One region of the Robertmurraya sp. FSL W8-0741 genome, then DNA from elsewhere that is predicted to be linked to it. Evidence: riboswitches for the same ligand, from Rfam matches in the RefSeq annotation. Region 1 holds a riboswitch; each other region holds the start of a gene.
What was found. Region 1 has a riboswitch for S-adenosylmethionine ahead of NST02_RS06305 (methionine ABC transporter ATP-binding protein). Riboswitches for the same ligand answer to the same signal wherever they lie in the genome.
Positions count from the first base shown of each region.

Region 2: linked by a shared signal. The riboswitch ahead of metK (methionine adenosyltransferase) and the one ahead of NST02_RS06305 (methionine ABC transporter ATP-binding protein) in region 1 are both predicted to bind S-adenosylmethionine.
Region 3: linked by a shared signal. The riboswitch ahead of NST02_RS13785 (hypothetical protein) and the one ahead of NST02_RS06305 (methionine ABC transporter ATP-binding protein) in region 1 are both predicted to bind S-adenosylmethionine.

Region 1 is NZ_JBBOQG010000001.1:1,300,964-1,307,889, forward strand. Features, by position in the region: gene NST02_RS06285 (dicarboxylate/amino acid:cation symporter) at 1-1,093, shown strand, start outside; gene NST02_RS06290 (thioredoxin family protein) at 1,283-1,591, shown strand; gene NST02_RS06295 (MFS transporter) at 1,736-3,004, shown strand; gene NST02_RS06300 (SCP2 sterol-binding domain-containing protein) at 3,188-3,544, shown strand; SAM riboswitch class I at 3,675-3,778, shown strand; gene NST02_RS06305 (methionine ABC transporter ATP-binding protein) at 3,991-5,019, shown strand; gene NST02_RS06310 (methionine ABC transporter permease) at 5,009-5,677, shown strand; gene NST02_RS06315 (MetQ/NlpA family ABC transporter substrate-binding protein) at 5,690-6,556, shown strand.
Region 2 is NZ_JBBOQG010000001.1:1,558,955-1,565,880, forward strand. Features, by position in the region: gene NST02_RS07570 (alpha/beta hydrolase family protein) at 63-848, shown strand; gene NST02_RS07575 (DUF2584 domain-containing protein) at 919-1,161, shown strand; gene pckA (phosphoenolpyruvate carboxykinase (ATP)) at 1,523-3,109, opposite strand; gene NST02_RS07585 (thiol-disulfide oxidoreductase DCC family protein) at 3,324-3,707, shown strand; SAM riboswitch class I at 3,805-3,947, shown strand; gene metK (methionine adenosyltransferase) at 4,351-5,553, shown strand; gene NST02_RS07595 (hypothetical protein) at 5,661-6,146, opposite strand; gene NST02_RS07600 (DUF3169 family protein) at 6,297-6,926, opposite strand, start outside.
Region 3 is NZ_JBBOQG010000001.1:2,842,743-2,849,668, reverse strand. Features, by position in the region: gene fdhD (formate dehydrogenase accessory sulfurtransferase FdhD) at 1-442, shown strand, start outside; gene NST02_RS13790 (M14 family metallopeptidase) at 458-1,489, opposite strand; SAM riboswitch class I at 1,654-1,757, shown strand; gene NST02_RS13785 (hypothetical protein) at 1,825-2,148, shown strand; gene NST02_RS13780 (hypothetical protein) at 2,730-2,924, shown strand; gene NST02_RS13775 (MBL fold metallo-hydrolase) at 3,280-4,101, shown strand; gene NST02_RS13770 (NAD(P)H-dependent flavin oxidoreductase) at 4,127-5,101, shown strand; gene NST02_RS13765 (DUF3896 family protein) at 5,194-5,397, opposite strand; gene NST02_RS13760 (saccharopine dehydrogenase family protein) at 6,142-6,926, shown strand, end outside.

The DNA of each region.
Region 1 (6,926 bases):
AATGCTTGTTGTACCAATTGTTTTTTTCTCAATTGTCCTGGGAGTAGCAGGGTTAGGAGATCCAAAAAAACTTGGAAGAATAGGCTTAAAAACAATAAGTTACTTTCTTTTAACGACTGCGATTGCGTTAACAATTGGGATCATGCTAGCGCTTGTTGTTCAACCTGGGGCTGGCGGAGGTTTTGATCTTTCTATTACAGAAAGTGAAGGTCAACAGTTTGTAGATGCTGAGGCACCACCATTTATCGATACTCTATTAAATATGATCCCTACGAATCCTGTATTGGCAATGGCTGAAGGAGATATGCTTCAAATTATCGTCTTTTCAGTATTCATAGGATTTGCGCTCACTGTTCTAGGGGATAAAACGAGAGGCGTTTTAAATCTAATGGAACAAGGAAATGAGATCATGATGTATCTTGTTAATCTTGTTATGAAAACAGCTCCGTACGGTACTTTCGGGTTGATTGCATCAGCGATTGGGAGCCAGGGCTTTGCGGCATTTAAAGCAATGGGGTTATATTTTGTCGTTGTACTAGGTGCGCTCTTGCTTCATTCCATTTTAACTTACGGGGGAACCGTGCTATTTTTAGCAAAACGCAACCCTGTTCAATTTTTTACAGGCTTTTTCCCCGCAATGACGGTAGGCTTCAGTACATCAAGCAGTAATGCTACATTGCCTGTTTCAATGGAAACTGCTCAAAAAAACCTAAAAGTTCCTGAATCAATTAGCAGCTTTGTTCAACCGTTAGGAGCGACAATCAATATGGATGGAACAGCCATCATGCAAGGGGTTGCCACCATATTTATTGCACAGGTATATGGGGTAGAACTAACCGTTGTGCAAATTATTACAGTTATTTTGACAGCAGTTCTAGCAAGTGTTGGAACTGCAGGTGTGCCTGGTGTCGGTCTCATCATGCTTGCTATGGTCCTAAGCTCTGTTGGATTACCTGCAGAAGGTATTGCCCTTATTATCGGCATTGATCGCTTGTTAGATATGACACGTACAGCTGTCAATATAACAGGCGATGCAGCGTGCGCAGTATATATTGCAGAAACAGAAAAGAAGCATTTAGACCCTAATGTGTAGAAATTAAATAAACAAACTCAATCTTCTTACACAATCATGATCCTACTTTAGGATAAGGTGTGGAGATTAAGTTTCCTTTGAGGCTCTTCTATTACAACTTTCGAGAAGAGTCTCTTCTCGTGTTATTATATAAATAGGAATGATTATATTTTATTAGGGCAACTAAACATGTGAGGGAGCAAGCGAAATATGAAAGACTTGAGCGCACAAGATATACTCAATTTAATGGAACAAGAGGACGTTTTTTTCCTTTATTTATATACACCTCTATGTGGTACCTGTCAGGTGGCAGGAAAAATGCTTGAAATCGTGGAGAAACTATTTCCAAATGAAACTTGGGGAAAATGTGATTTGAATTATATTCCAAATTTCGCTTTAGAGTGGGAAATTGAAAGTGTACCATGCTTATTGCTCTTTAATGGGTCGCACATTATGAAGAAGGTTTATGCTTTTCATTCAGTCCCTTATTTATATGAAATAATTAAAGAAACGGTTTAAAGTCAGTGGCTTAAAAAACAGTGTGACGAAAGGTTGGCTCCCTTTTGACACACTGTTTTTTAATTTTGCAATTTTTTGTTTACTTTTAATTGTTCTGGGATTATGATATTTAGGAATGCGAAATAAACAAAGGAGAACCATCACATGCCTTTTTTTCAGGAATGGTCTTCACAAATTAAAAGCTACAATCAAAATATTAAACTTTCTATTTTAGCGAATGTTTTTGCTCAAATTGGGTTTGGAATCTTCATGGTTATTTACAATTTTTATATTAGGGAGCTTGGTTATGCTGAACAGGTAAATGGTCAAGTTATTTCCCTGACATCGTTAGCAACTGCATTGATTCTTGTGCCGGCAGGAATGATAAGTGATCGTTTTGGTCGAAAAAAAGTGATGCTAATGGGCAGTATTTTAACAGGAATTGTTTTTGTTTTAAGGGGTGTTTTTGAAGCTCAAACACTTTTACTTATATTAGCGTTCATTACAGGGTTAACGATGGCTTTTATTCAGGTTTCATCCATACCTTGGCTTGCTGAAAATTCAAAGTCCTTTCAACGAGTCCATCTTTTCAGTATTTATTCAGCCGTTATGACAGGTGCGAGTGTGATTGGAAACCTGTTTGGTGGAATCTTTACTGATGTCTTTTCACTGTTTCTTTCACCGCTTATGAGTATAAGAGTAACGTTAATTATTGCAGGTCTATTTTATTTCTCTTCATTTATCCCAATATTGAAATTTCAAGAGAATCGAGTGGTCAAAAAAGAGAAAAAGCTGCCATTAAAGGAGAAAATACAGCAGCAACGAGAAGGGTTCAAAATCATCCTCTTATTCGCGATAGCACAATTAATTATAGGAATTGGAGCAGGGCTTGTTATCCCTTATTTGAACTTGTATTTTGCAGATAGATTTATGGCTTCAAACTCAATCATCGGGATAATTATTTCATTAGGCCAAGCTGCTACAGCAGTCGCGATGATCATAGGACCAATGATGGTTAAAAAGTTTGGAGAGGTAAAAGCAGTTGTTATTCTTCAATTATCATCTTTACCTTTTCTTTTACTTACAGCATACACTGAAAATTTAACATTAGCAGCAATTGGTTTTCTGTTTCGGCAGGCGTTGATGAATGCGGGAAATCCGATTCAAACGTCGCTGATGATGTCGAAGGTTAATGATTCTGTAAAAGGCTTAGCGAATTCGATAAATCAAATGGTTTTCAATCTTGGATGGGCCGTGATGGGACCCGTCTCAACTGGAATTGTGATCATGTATGGAGCGTATTGGGGGTATGCAATAGTCTTTACGATCACAGCGTCTCTTTATTTAATTGGCTCTATTTATTTCCTTACTGTTTTTAAAAGCATAAATCGTCCAGCTGGTGCTTCGACAGCAAAATCGGCTCAATCACAATAACCAACATATTTCTCGGGAAATTTTTACATAAAAACGTTGTATTTTCAGTACAGTCGCTTAAATTGATATTGATGTGAGGTGTATGCTGGTATTTGTCGAATCAATTTTAAAGGGGTTTTTCTTCTTGAATCGAAATAGTTCAAGTAAAAGAAATGAAATTATTTTCATATAGGAGGGCTACCATTGCTGGAATTGCTTCGTATATTGGTTGATGAAGTAAATGAAAGAAGTCACTTAACCCCTTTATTACATAAAACAATATCTGTTCAATTGATTGCTGATGAAGAACAAGCGATTTTACAAATTGAAGATGGAGTGCTGCGGATTTATGAGGACGAAAGGAATGCCGCTAACGTTTTTATAATGGGTAAAAAACAAGTTATGGAAGCAATTATAACGGGAAATTTGAAATTGAGAAAAGCAATTGCAGCCCAAGAAGTAGATTGGCAGGGGAGTTTGAGAACCGCTTTATTATTAGAATCTTTATTTCGTCTAGCAATTCCAAACTATATCGAAAAGAGACCAAAGGCTTTCAAATAATCAATTGACTTAACTGTTAACACTTCTTAGAGGATTGGGGAATCCATTCGAGTGTTTAATATTTTCATTGACATGTTCGTTATTACATGTTATGATAACACCCATATTCAACATGGAATTTAATAGTGTGCTCTTATCAAGAGAGGTGGAGGGATGTGCCCGATGAAGCCCGGCAACCGTCAAGTGATTGAAATGGTGCCAATTCACACAAAGCATTGCTTTGATAGATGAGAGAAAGGACATTTTATAACGCATGCCTTTCTGCTTGTCTGCAGGAAGGCATTTTTATGTAGTTTGGAGACGAAAATTATTTCTATGTTGGAACAGCATGTTCTTATGAATGAAAAACGCTTGTGAGCTAAAGCTATGAATGGCATAGTTGCCAGTGTTTATAAAACTTGGTTATCTCATAAGAATAATAGGATTTAAAAGTAGGTGAATAATATTTGATTTCCATACAAAATGTGAAAAAAGTGTACTCTTCTCTCAAAGGAAAAGTTGTAGCTGTCGATGATGTCAGCATGGAAATAAATGCAGGTGAAATTTTTGGCGTAATTGGTTATAGCGGTGCGGGAAAAAGTACACTGATAAGAATGCTTAACGGTTTGGAAATTCCAACGGCGGGCTCTGTCACTGTTGCTGATAAACAAGTGTCGCAAATTAAAGGTCAAGAACTGCGCAAGGCTCGCCAAGAAATCAGCATGATTTTCCAGCATTTTAATTTACTTTGGTCTAGAACAGTTCGCGAGAATATTGCTTTCCCATTGGAAATTGCCGGTATTCCAAAGAATATCAGACTTAAAAGAGTGGATGAATTGATTAAGCTTGTTGGTCTTGAAGGTCGAGAGGATGCTTATCCCTCACAGCTAAGTGGTGGTCAAAAGCAAAGGGTGGGAATTGCACGTGCATTGGCGAACAATCCTAAAGTGCTGCTTTGTGACGAAGCGACTTCTGCACTCGATCCACAAACAACAGATTCCATTTTAGAGCTCTTGGTCGATATTAATAAACGTTTAGGTTTAACGATTGTTCTCATTACTCATGAAATGCATGTGATTCGCAAGATTTGTCATCGGGTTGCTGTTATGGAAGATGGGAAAGTGGTTGAGACCGGGAAGGTGTTAGAAGTATTCAAAAACCCGCAGCAGAAAATTACGAAGCGGTTTGTTTCGCAGGTGACAGAGCCAGAAGAAACGAAAGAAACGATTGAGCATTTACTTGAACGTTACCCTCAAGGTACGGTAATCCAATTAGGGTTTGTTGGTGAGTCTGCAGAACAGCCATTAATTACAAATCTTATTCGTAATTTCGAAGTGACCGTTAATATTTTGCAAGGCAAGATTTCTCAAACGCAAAACGGCTCATATGGTACATTGTTTATCCATATTGACGGAGAGGCTTCAGAAACTTCAAAAGCAATTGATTTTATTACGTCCCAGCAGGTTGGAGTAGAGGTGATAAAACATGATAAATGAGCTCTTTCCAAATGTGAAATGGGATAAAATGTGGGAAGCAACAGTAGAAACGCTTTATATGACAGGGATTTCGGTAGTTGCAACCTTTATTATCGGCATTATACTAGGTTTATTACTCTTTTTAACAGCTAAGGGAAATATTTGGGAAAATGCATTTGTGAATAAAATTATTAGTGCTTTTGTTAATGTATTTAGATCGATTCCTTTTATTATTCTGATTGTTCTCCTTATCCCCATTACGAAATTCTTGCTTGGTACAATGATTGGGGAAAATGCTGCCTTGCCAGCATTAATTGTTGGAGCTGCTCCCTTTTACGCAAGAATGGTTGAAATTGGCTTAAGGGAAATTGATAAAGGGGTTATTGAGGCGGCTCGATCGATGGGGGCTAAAACAAGCACGATTATTTGGAAGGTATTGCTGCCTGAATCAATGCCAGCGCTCGTTTCCGGTATTACGGTGACTGCGATTGCTCTAGTCGGCTATACAGCAATGGCTGGAGTTATCGGAGCTGGTGGACTCGGAAACCTTGCTTACTTGGAAGGATTCCAACGTTCAAGAAGTGATGTTACGTTAATGGCAACGATTATTATTTTAATCATTGTATTTGTCATCCAATTTATTGGAGATGTCATAACAAATAAATTAGATAAACGATAAGGAGTGTTTACTATGAAAAAATGGTTAGCTATTTTTGCATCTTTTGCACTAATTTTATTTTTAGCTGCATGCGGAAGCACGAATAATGATGCTGAAGATGGCGGCAATGCAGATGGAGAAGGGGCCGAAACTGAAACTGAAGAAACGACTACCCTTGTTGTAGGAGCATCAAATGTTCCACATGCTGAAATTTTAGAAAAAGCGAAGCCAATTTTAGCGGAAGAAGGAATTGAACTTCAAATCGAAACGTTCCAAGATTATGTTCTTCCCAACCAAGCATTAGCGGGTGGGGACTTAGATGCGAATTACTTCCAACATATTCCGTATTTGAATGCGCAAATTGAAGAGCATGGCTATGATTTCGTTAATGCAGGTGGAATTCATATCGAACCTATCGGTGTGTATTCAAAGAAATATGATAGCTTAGATGCTTTACCTGATGAAGCACATATTATTATTAGTAGTTCTGTCCCAGATCATGGTCGTATTTTATCACTTCTTGAAAAAGAAGGCTTGATTACTCTTAAAGAAGGTATTGAAAAAACAGCAGCAACCATTGATGATATTGTCGATAATCCGAAGAACTTACAATTTGATACAGAATATGAAGCATCTCTTTTGCCACAAATTTATAATAACGATGAAGGTGACGCTGTTCTTATAAATTCCAACTATGCAATCGATGCTGGATTAAATCCACTTGAAGATTCAATTGCAATTGAAGAAAGTGATTCACCATATGTGAATGTTATTGCTGTTCGCAGTGGAGATGAAAATAAAGAAGCGATTAAAAAGCTTGTTGAAGTACTTCGTTCAGAAGAGATCCAAAACTTTATTTTAGAACAATATGAAGGTGCAGTTGTTCCAGTGTCTGAATAATCATGAGAAAACCAGTTCCATTTTTGGAGCTGGTTTTTCAATGTCGTCTACTAAGCTTATTTATTGTGGATAACTATTTAATGGGTGCATCTACGCTTAGCGTATGCAGTAAAATCTAAAAAATATTGGTAATTGGATTTTTGCAACTTAATTGTTTGTGCGGAAGTGAGTATGAATCCTAGGAACAAACTGTTTTCGATGTTCCGAAAATCTCCAGCTGTTGATTTTTGGGGATTGAGCGATCATCATCCTATGTTGAGCAAGCAAGCCTGCAAAACTATGTTGTTTTTATCATTGATGTGGTGAGTAAAGTCTACAATTAGAATGGTGTGAAGATATCATTTATTTTAAAGGATACTGGTTGAATTGT
Region 2 (6,926 bases), 260 kb from region 1:
AATGATAAAAAATGTGTGAATGCCTAGACAAAAATGACGAACTATTTTTAGGAGTTGAACATATGCAATGGGATGACGGTCAAATTATTACGAAACAAAAATTTCCTTCACCTAATCCACAGGTTGATCTCTATACGGTTACATACATGTCAGATGGTTTTAAAGTGAAAGGATTGCTAGCTGAACCGAAGGAAGGAGGAAAGTACGGAGGGTTCCTCTATTTGCGCGGGGGGATCAAAAATGTTGGTAAAGTACGTCCAAGCAGGATCGTCCAATTTGCAGTAGAAGGCTTTATCGTTTTTGCCCCTTTCTACAGAGGAAATCAGGGGGGAGAAGGGAATGAAGATTTTGCGGGCGATGATCGCAAGGACGCATTCTCCGCATTTAAATTGCTTCAAGCTCACCCAAGAGTGGACAAGATCCATGTATTTGGCTTTTCTAGAGGAGGAGTGATGGCCCTTTTCACCGGAATTACCTTTCCAAACGTGGCTTCTGTAGTGACTTGGGGCGGAGTAAGCGATATGTTTCTTACCTACGTGGAAAGAAAAGATCTGCGGAGAATGATGAAAAGAGTAATTGGAGGGACACCGAGTAAATATCCTGAACGCTACCAATATCGAACGCCATTATTTCAACTGGAATGCTTGGAAGCCCCTATTCTCATTATCCATGGGGCCAGGGATAAAAATGTATCCGTCGAACATGCTTATCGACTTGAAACAAGATTAAAAGAACTAAATAAGAGGGTGGAGAGCTGGTATTTTACTGAATACACCCATTATTTCCCTCCACTAGTTAATCGCCAAATTGTTGAAGATTTGACGAAATGGATGAAAAAGCAAGAGTGAAAATGGTAAGATAAAAATACATATAAGTCTTATTAAGAATTAAGTTCTACATGGCAAAGGAGAGAAAACGATGGGTATGCCTTTGGAATTAAATACAATGATTGTGACGAAAGGAAACGAAATGCGTGTAAGGGAGAATCTTTTTACGCTGGTAAAGGAAGGGTTTCGACTTTATCCAGTAGAAATTCCGATTGAAGTGAGAAGAACAATGGAAGGTGATTTAATTGGAATTGCCAAAATAAAAAAAGTGGAATGGGAAAATAATGAAACGACGTTGCATTATCAACTGATTGCTTTAAATTCTACAAATTAAAAAATCGCTTTTTTCGTTGCGGATATCTCTTATAAAGAGTCTTGCACATGCAACTAAAGTTTAATTCGTCAAATGAGGTTCTATCAGAGGTTGTTCTGTTTTCCGGAATTGTAGGGTGAAATTCCGGAATTAATGCAATTTTTCCGGAATTACATCTGCTTTTTCCGGAATTAAGCAGAAAAATTCCGGAATTAATCACGATTTTTCCGGAATTAAACAGAAAAATTCCGGAATTAATCACGATTTTTCCGGAATTCACCTTCGTTTAAGTAGTGCACACGATTTTTTGTTTGTTGTTATTACATTTGATAAAAAAAGCTCCTCTGTTGGAGAAGCTTTTAGGTCACAAAATTAGTAGTGATTAAGAAAGTGGTCCGCCCTGTTCACGAATAGATGCGGGTACATCTGTGAATTTTTCAAAGTTTTTCTTGAATTTTTCTGCTAATTCTTTCGCTTTGTTTTCATAAGCAGTTTGATCAGTCCATGTTTTATGCGGCAGCAATACTTCATCTGGTACACCGGGAACGTGAAGAGGGATATTTAAGCCAAAGAAATGGTCTTTTACTGTTTCGACATTGTTTAACTCCCCTTCAAGGGCTGCGTGAACCATAGCCCTTGTATAGCTTAGCTTCATTCGGCTGCCCACACCGTATTCTCCGCCAGTCCACCCTGTGTTAACAAGATACACTTGAGCGTTATGCTCATCGATTTTTTCGCCGAGCATTTCTGCATAACGAGTGGCTGGCAATGGAAGAAATGGGGAACCAAAGCAGGTAGAGAACGTCGCTTCTGGAGATGTAACTCCTCGTTCTGTTCCAGCCAGTTTAGAAGTATAGCCGCTTAGAAAATGATACATTGCTTGTTCTTTTGTTAATTTTGCGATTGGTGGTAGCACCCCAAATGCATCAGCAGTTAAAAAGACGATTGCATTCGGATGGCCGGCGATGCTCGGATCAACAATATTGTCAATAGCCTGAATTGGATAAGCCGCACGGGTGTTTTCCGTTAATGAGCCATCATCATAGTCAGCTACTCGAGTTTCTGGATTAAGAATGACATTTTCTAACACTGAACCGAACCGAATGGCTTCGAAAATTTGCGGTTCTTTTTTATAAGAAAGATTAATGCACTTTGCGTAACATCCACCCTCAATGTTAAAAACGCCATTTGCTGACCAGCCGTGTTCATCATCTCCAATGAGACGGCGATGCGGATCAGCGGATAAAGTTGTTTTGCCAGTACCAGAGAGGCCAAAAAATAAGGCGACGTCTCCTTCTTGCCCTACATTGGCAGAACAATGCATAGGCAAAATGCCGTTTTCAGGAAGTAAATAATTCATAATAGAAAAGATCGATTTTTTGATTTCACCTGCATATTCTGTTCCACCTATTAATACAGTTTTACGCTCAAATGATATAATAATAAAGGTTTCAGATTTTGTTCCGTCAACAGTCGGATTTGCTTTGAAATCTGGAGCTGAAATGACAGTAAATTGAGCTTGATGAGTGTCTAATTCATCTTTCGTTGGTCGAATAAATAATTGATGGGCAAATAGATTGTGCCAAGCGTATTCATTAATCACTTGAATCGGAAGCTGCGAATTTTTATCGGCACCAGCAAAGCCTTTAAAAACAAATACTTCATCCTTCTTTTTCAAATAATTAAGCACTTTTGTATAAAGAGAGTCAAACGAATCTTCGGAAATCGCCTGGTTGATCGGGCCCCAGTCAATTTTATCTTTTGAAGAACGTTCTTCCACGATGTATTTATCTTTAGGGGAACGTCCAGTATAGGTTCCAGTAGTAGCACATATGGCACCGGTAGAAGTAAGAACTCCTTCATTTCGACGCAAAACTTTTTCGACTAATTGGGGAACAGATAGCTGGATATGAACATTATTTTGTTGTAACAATTCATTTAGTTCATTAGAAAGGCTAACTGAATTCATCTGATGAATACCTTCTTTCAATATAGTTTAAAAATGTAATTCTCGAAAGCGATATCATAATACGATTAGTATAACACATTTATCTCATTAGTCTATACTAATTCGCGGAAAATGCCACTGAACAACTAAAAAGTTTCAATTGTTTAAGGAAAATTACTAGAGTGCTTTTTGCAAAACGATGATCATAATCTATTCAGTCTTCAACAGGAAGGGAATGGAAAAGTTGAAAATTGAGGCATTATATGATGGAAATTGTGCGTTATGCTTGAGAACAAAGACTATGTTACGAAAAATGGATTTATTTAAAAAAGTCACTTGGCTTTCTTTACAAGAGTTTGAGGAAATTCATAAGGATGGTAGATTTACAGCAAAGGATTTGAGAAGTGAGCTTCATATTCTTCTTCCAAATCAACGAGTGCTTAAGGGGTTTAAAGCTATAAGAAGACTTTTACTTATCAGCCCGTATACATTTATCGTTGCATGTATATTATATTTGCCTTTTCTGCATTTAATAGGAGATCCTATTTACAAGTGGATTGCCCGAAATCGGCATTTATTTTTCAAGCAAAAATGTGATGATGGAAGTTGCTCCTTATAGGGAGCATTCCTATGAAAAAGAAAAAAATAAAAGAATTATTCCATAGCTGTTGACACATATGCACTCGTTCGTTATGATCTACACTTGAACGGATACTCTCTTATCCCGAGTAGGTGGAGGGACAGGCCCTATGAAACCCAGCAACCGGTTATTATGTTCAAGATTCTGTTTGAATCCTTGAAAGTTTTGATAGCAATGGTGCTAACCTGAAGCAAGGATGAAGTCCTTGAACGATAAGAGTGAAAGGCGAGAATTGTTTACGTACTCCTTTCCTCTTCTTAGGAAAGGTTTTTTTGTGTTTAGTGCAAGAGGCTTATCATCCAACATAATTTAGCGTTTCTAAAAAAAGATCCTCTAGTTTGCCGGGTGATGACTGCAAGGAGAGCTCCTTAGAAATATAAGCTGCATTAAATTTGTGGTGAAGGCGCCTTGTACTTTTCAATATTGTAAACAATTGAATGAGTTTCAAGATGGCAGAACGATTATTCGTTCGCAGCATAATATGAAATGAGTTCTTCAACCCTTTTTATGGATTCTTGAAAATCATCATAAAAACTCCATGTTTATTTCATACTACATAGGGAATGAGTTCCGTATCAGCGTGGGGGTAAGCCCTCGTACTTATAGATGAGGAGGAAGTCAGATGTCAAGAAACGCGCGTTTGTTTACTTCTGAGTCAGTTACTGAAGGTCATCCAGATAAAATTTGTGACCAAATTTCTGACGCAATATTGGATGCGATCTTAGCAAAAGATGCTAATGCTCGTGTTGCTGCTGAAACTTCTGTCAATACAGGACTTGTTTTAGTGGCAGGAGAAATTACTACTTCTACATATGTAGATATTCCAAAGATTGTCCGTGAAACGATAAAAGAAATTGGATATAATCGTGCTAAATACGGATTTGATTCTGAAACTTGTGCAGTATTAACATCGATTGACGAACAATCTCCTGATATTGCTATGGGTGTTGATCAAGCTTTGGAAGCACGTGAAGGCAGTATGACGGATGAAGAAATTGAAGCAATTGGTGCAGGTGATCAGGGATTAATGTTTGGCTTTGCTTGTAATGAAACAAAGGAGCTTATGCCGCTTCCGATTTCACTTGCCCATAAACTATCTCGCCGTCTAACAGAAGTTCGGAAAGAAGAGATTCTTCCTTACCTTCGACCGGATGGAAAAACACAAGTGACCGTTGAATATGATAAAAACAACAAGCCGGTCCGCATTGATACCATTGTCATTTCCACACAGCACCATCCTGAAATTACCCTTGAACAAATTCAGCGCAATATTAAAGAGCATGTGATTAATCCAGTTGTTCCTAGTGAACTAATTGATGAGAATACAAAGTATTTTATCAATCCTACTGGACGATTTGTCATCGGGGGTCCTCAAGGGGATGCAGGCTTAACAGGTCGTAAAATTATTGTAGATACTTATGGTGGTTATGCTCGTCATGGCGGCGGTGCATTCTCTGGTAAAGATCCGACAAAAGTGGATCGCTCTGCAGCCTATGCTGCCCGTTACGTAGCGAAAAATATCGTTGCAGCGGGGCTAGCTGATAAGGTAGAAGTACAGCTAGCTTATGCGATTGGTGTCGCACAACCAGTGTCTATCGCTGTCGATACATTTGGAACAGGGAAAGTAGACGAAAATATTTTAGTAGAAGTGGTTCGCCATAACTTCGATTTACGTCCTGCAGGCATCATTAAGATGTTGGATTTACGCCGTCCGATTTACAAGCAAACAGCTGCTTACGGGCATTTTGGTCGTACAGACATCGATCTTCCGTGGGAGCGTACAGATAAAGCTGATGCTTTGCGTGAGCAGGCATTAAAGGGTTAAAAAGAGGGGACAGAATTCTCTTTAGTTCCTTTCAGACTGCAGACAAACTCGATAATCAAGTTTGTCTGTAGTTTTTTTAATCGCTCTGTCAAAGTTTAAAGCTGATATTACTCAATATAGTCAATTAACTTTGCAGGAACTTGTTCAAAAATATAAAGTTCAGGTTTATTAAAAGGTTTGTGCTTTAAATAGTCAGACAGAGTCATCATACTTTTCCAATACTGTTTCATTAACTCCTCCTTTGATGGTAATCCTTCAACAAGGAACCCGCTACCCCCATCATATCTATCTTCCAGATAAGCAAATAATTCACTTGATATATCGAAGTTAAAAACTAAGATCTTATCGCTAAACACTGGAAAACGATAATAGGGTTTTTCGTATGGTTCCAAATCTGCACCGAAGGCTACTTTAAAATCAATCCATTTTGGTAAATTCATTGGTCTGTAACGCTCCGTTAGTTCTGGAAAGAAATTAGCTCCCCTTGAATACCATCTTGTTGCTGTCTTATGCGTTAATCCTTCTTTTAAAACCTTTTCCGGACTTATATTTTCTCCGAACTCATTATGAATGAACATATGGTATAAATACAAACAGGCTCCTCCTTTCTTTAAACAAATCTACCCGATAGTTGAACAAGTAGTTCTGTTTACAGCGTGAATTTACATAAATCTAAGTATATCATTTTTTCCATATTTTGTATTGAGCTTTCATGATGATTCCTTTGAGAATGCTTTCCAAAATTATTTCAGTTTATTTGGCTTTAGGCTAGTGGTGTAGCTTATTTGTATAAGAATTAGTAGAATGCCGATGCCGATGATACTTATTAATTGAGAGTTTCCGCTAAAAATAGAATAGTACATGAGACCGGATGCTAAAATAACAAGACCCCAAATTAAAACTGAATATACTTTAAGCAAGCTTTTTAAGATGACATATTTTTCACCGTCGTCAAATTGGTCCATTATTTCTTGATTATAATGATTGGACTGAGGGTCAGGGAATTGAAAGTTTGGATTTGTGATCCTCATAAGCTTAGGATTCGGGAAAAAATTAAAAACAGAAATAATCATTAAAGTAAAGCTCCAAAAAGGCACACTTGGTGCTGTCTCTCGAAGTAGTAAAAAGCCAATGAGCAGACCGAGAAAGGAGAGAGAAAGTGCCATTTGAATAAAAGAAGTGATCGTATATGCTTTTCTCTCTAAAGCAACACAGTGGGAATCTTCTTTATCTTTTTCAACCTGTTGTTGACTGCCACGGATAATTTTATAGAATTGAAATCTAGCTATGATTAAAAAAAGAAGTATCGTTATATTTACTAGCATTAAAAGATTTGCATCAAGCGCTCTATCGTTAAAATGAGAAAATAAATC
Region 3 (6,926 bases), 1.5 Mb from region 1:
AATTGAAAAAGTGTTTCACCTTATGGCTAAAATGGAGGAAGCTGCGATAGTTTTTCAACAAACAGGGGGAGTACACAATGCGGCACTTTGCGATCAAAACGGAATTATTTTAACGAGAATGGATATTGGCCGCCATAACGCTTTAGATAAAATCTATGGCAATTGCATGAAAAATAAGCTTGAAATTCGAGATAAAATTTTGGTTTTCAGTGGCAGAGTTTCTTCTGAAATTTTAATAAAAGCTGCGAAGATTGGATGTGAAATTATTCTTTCTAAGTCAGCACCGACTGAACTAGCTTTAGAACTAGCGGAGCAGTTAGGCATTACAACGATTGGTTTTATTAGGGGTCAATCTTTGAATGTTTATACATTTCCAGAGAGAGTGCTAATTTCAAACAGTATTGACGAGGAGAATTTTTTTCCAAACAAAAAGAGCATTTAAATGCTCTTTTTGTTGCTATTCTTTGGATTTTTGCAGCGTTTTTTCAGCGAGAAACAGGCCGATTGCTTTATTGTGTTCCCAAATTGACGGGAAGGCAGTAAGCGGTAAGCTGCTGTCTTCGACTAGAGAGCCGATTTCTATTGTAAAAGCGGGCTTTTCAAATTCTTCTATAAACCAATCGGTAAAGCCGCCGCCCTGTTGGTGAAAAGCAGGCTCCTCCAATTCGTAATTTGTCAAATCCGAAACTTTTTCAGCAATTGTATAGTAATCATCGGTAAAATTAGTTGTATGGGTAAGACCCCATTGATGATAGCCCCAAAAAATCACATTTCCAGATGAATGATAAGAAACGGCAATTTCTGGTTTAATGTTACGGGTGAATTCAACAAGCGCCTTTACTTCAACTGCCTCCAAAGGTCTTCTACCCTTGTAAAATTGATAGTTAGGTCTTCTATTAACCCCTTTTAAATTTTCCCAATTAGCAGGGTATTGTCGGTTTAGATCTATTCCGTGAATATTTGCTTTCCAACGAACAAAATGAATTGAGCCTTCATTCATCTCTACGAGACTCCAATGAATATTAGCAGGGAAGGCATGGAGTCCAAATTGTTGCAACGTTACTCCGTCAGGATTCACCATAGGGACAAACCAAATCGATACTTGATTCAAGATATTGGGACTGAAATCATTTATAGCTTGATTATTTTCGTATGCTGTTAAATACGTTTGAAGCATTTTCATTAATAGAGCACTGGTCATCCACTCTCTGGCATGGTGAGCACCATGTATCAAAATGTTTCGTTTGCCATGTCCTAATTTAACTGCCCATACTTTTCTTCCGTAGGTAGTGGTGGCAAGTGCTTTGTAAGTAAGCATGTCTGGGTAGAGCTCCGAAAGCTTATATAAGTCTTCCGTTAAAGCTTCATACGTATAGATCATTTTCGTGTTGATGTCATGGGTGCGACTGAAAGATGGGGTAGCTGGAATAAACAAAATGAGCATAATAACTATCCATTTCAGATTAAGCAGTTTTTTTAATGTATTCATATTCTTTATTTTGCTATAAGGAAGCCATTTTCATGAATTTTTTTCAACAGTAATTTTTGCTTCCGCACTGCGACCAGAATTCATTTCTTGGCAATTGAATATGATTTCAAGCGAAAATAATTGAAATTCATGCATTATTTCGTCTATAATAAAAGCAAATTAAATAGTTATCAAGAGTGACCGAGAGAACTGGCTCTAAGACGTCACAGCAACCTGTATGTATGCAAGGTGCTCCAACCAGCAAAGCAGAAGCTTTGGATGATAAAACGGTAAAAACTCCTTTTGTATCCAATGCAAAAGGAGTTTTTTTGTGACCGTCAAAGGAGATGAATTGTATGAATATTAGTGGGGCTGCAAGAAGTTATATGGCAAAGTATTTTAATGAAGAGGATTTTTTAATACATGTATCGAAAACAATCGAGCGTCAATTGCAGGAATGGGATAATTCTTATAAAGTCATGATCATGAAATTGGAGAATTATCTTTGGACTGCCAGAAATGTTGACAATGATTATGAACTGTTACTTTCAGAACATGAAATTAATGTTCTGCAAAAAAAGGATCCATATGCATTGGATCGAGAAATATGGAATGAACTACAAAAACAGGGGCTCATGATTTTGAATGGCTATGGAAATTATTTAGATCAGATTTTTTGATTTTTTGGACAGAAACACTTTTTACGACTTCTCGCATATAATATCTTCGGTGCGAAATAAGGTTGATCTTCTTTAGGGAGGATTTCATCCTTATTTTGCTTAGCATTGTGTACATTTAACATGAGAAGGGAAGGAACAAGGTCGTGAAAGAAAAGCAAATAATCATGAAGAGAGAGAATAGCAAACATAGTAGTGAATTTAAGGTTGTTAAGGTTGAGATTTCTGCACCAGTAGAATCATTATATGCAGTCTGTACACCTGTTAATCTAAAATAGCAACTAACTTAATGTTCTGTAATTTGACAATTTTTTTATTTTTTGTCGAAATGCTATTATAATATAACTAATATTTTGCGGTAAGTTGGGAGATATTTTATATTTTTCTATATTTATGAAGGTTTGACACAAGATAATATAGTATTTCGAAATTATTTTCAGTTTTTTGACCCGTTAGTTGATTATTTACATGCTAGTTGGGCTGTGTTACTATCAGTGTTGCTTTGATAGTTAGGAAAACGAAATTTTAACAGTTTTTTCTATTGTTAAAGCAAGCATTTAAATTTTCAGCGGGGTGTAGTTTAGATGAAAGTGCAGAATTTAGTTCCGTTTGAAAATACGGAATTACTTAAAGAGATAAGTGTTCTTCGCTCCAAAAAGAACGAACTATATCACAAAAGTGGCCCAAATAGTCCAGTCTATCTTGATCTAGCATTAAAGCTTGACTTTTTAGAGACTCAATACATCGAAGAAAAAATAGATCATCTTATTAAAGATTAGCTATTGCCGTTTTCTGCAGGGCTAATGAAAAAATTTGATTATTCATCCATAAAGTGAGAACGTTCACTATTGGGCAAAATGAGAGGAGCATTATGATAATGCTCTTTTTTTATTGCTGAGAAACTGTTGTTGAATGCTAGTGTATCGCCGTTTAGTGCAAGCCGGTCTTAACCGTTGGTACAGCGATGATCATGAAAGAAAACGATCTTTATTCCTCCTCACATTATCTTCCTTACTATCATCAATCAAGGCATGCGAATTAAATTAAAGTGTTTGAATAAATTGAAAATTTATAATGAATAGTCATTCATTTTGTGTTATCTTACAAGTAGGTGCAGTTGAGGGTGGTGGTTATTTGTTTGTAAAAAAACGGTCCATTAAGGGGGAGAAGGGCAATGTCCGTTATATCGAAGGACTGGTTACTTTTCACAATGTTCATTTGAATGTTTATTGTTTTGAACTGGATGGTGTTCTTATTGATACAGGTGCGCAAGTTTTACTCAATGAATTTACCCCTTTTTTTGCAGAATCTACTCTCGAACAAGTTGTAATCACACATTATCACGAGGACCATACAGGGGGTGCAGCCTATTTACATAGCAAGCTTAAGCTTCCAATCTATCAAAATGAGATGACGATTGAACAATGTGCAAAAAAAGCAGATTACCCTAAGTATCGCAAGTTTTTTTGGGGAACAAGAAAGCCCTATCATGCTCGTCCATTGTCTAAAACCTTCTCATCGCGGACTGCAACTTGGGATGTGATTGCCACGCCTGGTCATTCGAGCGATCATCTGTCTTTTTTAAATCGGGAAACAGGTCAACTATTTTCGGGTGATTTATATGTGACTGCGAAAACAAAACTCGTTTTACGTGAAGAGAATATTCCCCTTATTATTCAATCTATTGAAACGGTATTAACGTATGACTTTGAAGAAATGTTTTGCTGCCATGCAGGTTTCGTCAAAGATGGGCGCAAGGCGCTGACAAAAAAACTTCATTATTTGCAGGAGTTACAGGGAAAAACGTTAGCTTTACGAAAACAAGGGCTAACAGAGTATGAGATACAGGCGGAGCTATTTAGCAAGAAATATCCAATTACCTTTTTTTCATCAGGAGAATGGGATTCCATTCATATCATCCGTTCTATTTTACGAGAAAATGCTTTAGACAAATGAGAGTAAGTGTTATGGAGGGAAAAAAATGTCTAGTATTTCATCAATTCTTCGAAATTTGCGTATTCCGGTTATCGGTTCACCTCTTTTTATTATCAGTAATCCGAAACTTGTAATTGAACAATGTAAGGCGGGAATTGTTGGTGCAATGCCTGCCCTTAATGCACGACCTGCATCTCAATTAGATGAATGGCTCGCAGAAATTACTGAGGAACTGGCCGCTTATAATGCGAAGCATCCAGAGAAGCCTGCAGCTCCGTTTGCGATTAATCAAATTGTGCACAAATCCAACAATCGTCTTGAACAGGACATGGAGCTTTGTGTGAAGTATAAAGTTCCCATCATTATTACATCGCTTGGGGCAAGAGAAGAAGTGAATGTTGCTGCACATAGCTATGGCGGTATCGTTTTTCATGATGTTATTAATAATCGTTTTGCCCGGAAAGCAATTGATAAAGGCGCTGATGGCTTAATTGCAGTAGCAGCAGGTGCTGGCGGCCATGCAGGAAGTAAAAGTCCATTTGCATTAGTACAAGAAATTCGGGAATGGTATGAGGGACCTCTTGCATTAGCCGGTTCAATTGCTAATGGAAGCGCTATCCTCGCTGCTCAAGCGATGGGTGCAGATTTTGCTTATATTGGTTCTCCGTTTATTGCAACAAAAGAAGCGAGGGCAGCGGAAGAATATAAGCAGGCAATTGTTGACTGTAATTCAGATGATATTATTTACAGCAATCTCTTTACAGGAGTTCATGGCAATTATTTGGCTCCTTCGATTCGCGCGGCAGGATTGGACCCAGATGCATTGCCGGAAAGTGATCCCTCTAAAATGAATTTTGCTGGTGATGTGAAGGCGAAGGCATGGAAAGATATTTGGGGAAGCGGCCAAGGGATCGGAGCAGTTAAAGAAATTTCAACCGCTGCTCAATTCGTTGAAAAATTGCATAAAGAGTATGTTATGGCAAAAGAGAAGTTATGGAAGTCAATTCATCATTTTGCGTAATAAAAAGAGAGCTTGCGAGAGCAAGCTCTCAAGTTTAGAGAAGGCACGAAACCTCTTAGGGGGTAATTTATAGTTTTTTTCGGGGTAAGCTATTATTCGTTATCGCTCGCCCCTTCAATGAGGGTTCCTCGTTTATAATGGTTCATTTCAGTCAATTCAATGATATATTCGTAGTTATCAATCGCATTTTGAATTTCAATTTTTTGTTCACTTAGTAAATTTGGATCCTTTAATTTATCCACTAGGTGATGCTTTTTTTCCTCTAATGTTTGTTTGATTTCATGATAGTTCACCATAAACACCCCTTTTAGACTTAGCGATAAGTAAGCGCTTTCTATATCTAGTATATAAAAATATTTCCGAAAGTAATCAGAATAAGTATTAACAATTTGTGAAACATTTCCACTTCGTCTGTATTTAAGGCAATGTTGCGTTATGTTCAGAGCACTGATTGTGTCCTTTGATTAATATATCTTAGTGGGCATAGTAATGGGAGCATAAAGAAGTGGCGCAAGATTAATTTCAACATTTTTTAAATTTTTTCTAGCATTTTTAGATGATTGTTGTTAATATAGTGAATGAATTATTAATGGAAAGCAGATAGTCAATATCAGGGTCTTTCCAAGCAGATAATTTTGACCACTTTTTCTATTTGAAAAAGTTAAGGCATCGGTTCGCCGGGTCAAATGCCGGTTGGCAACTTAGTTGCCTTATTGATTGAGTTAAAAGCTCAAATTTTATAAGTTGGTTACTTTACAACCAGTGTGCGGATGCATATCAACTTGTGAAACGGTCAATAAGAGTGGTAAAAGTAATTATTTGCTATATAGACTCTGAACCTATTGATATATTTAAATATTTAAAAGCTCTCCATTCATGATCAGTTAAATACATACTATTTTCATGTCTTTTATCAGCTTTTTAAATATTTATGTTTATATCTCAAGCAAGTGATACGCAAGCTTTTGCGTTCTTTCACTTGCTTTTTTATTTGTTCTTTGGCCGTGAGCAAAAAATCTTATGGAAAAGGGGAATGAAAAATGGGAAAAGCTCTTATTATTGGTTGTGGTGGAGTGGCATCAGTTGCCATCCATAAATGTGTACAAAACAGTGAGATATTCGAAGAAATCTGTATTGCTAGCCGGACAAAGTCAAAATGCGATGATTTAAAGGCAAAATTAGATGGTGGTAAGACAAAAATTACAACTGCGCAGGTTGATGCCAATAACGTTGAAGAACTCATTGCTTTGATCGAAGAAGTAAAGCCTGACATCGTGATGAACTTAGCATTACCTTACCAGGATTTAACAATTATGGACGCTTGTCTTGCAACAAAAACACATTATTTAGATACGGCAAACTATGAGCCTGAAGATACAGCAAAATTTGAATACAAATGGCAATGGGATTATAAAGAGCGTTTCGAAAAAGCTGGCATCACAGCTTTGCTTGGAAGTGGCTTTGATCCAGGTGTAACAGGTGTGTTCACTGCACATGCCTTAAAGCACCATTTCGATGAAATAGAGTATATTGATATTCTTGACTGCAATGCAGGTGACCACGGATATCCATTTGCAACAAACTTCAACCCTGAAATCAATATTCGTGAGGTTTCAGCCAACGGCAGATATTGGGAAAATGGTGAGTGGATTGAAACAAAGCCGATGGAAATAAAGCGCGTTTATGATTTCCCTGAAATTGGTGAAAAGGATATGTATTTACTTTATCATGAAGAGCTTGAGTCTCTCGCAAAAAATGTCCCAGGACTTAAGCGTATTCGCTTTTTCATGACATTTGGGCAAAGTTATTTGACCCATTTAAAAGC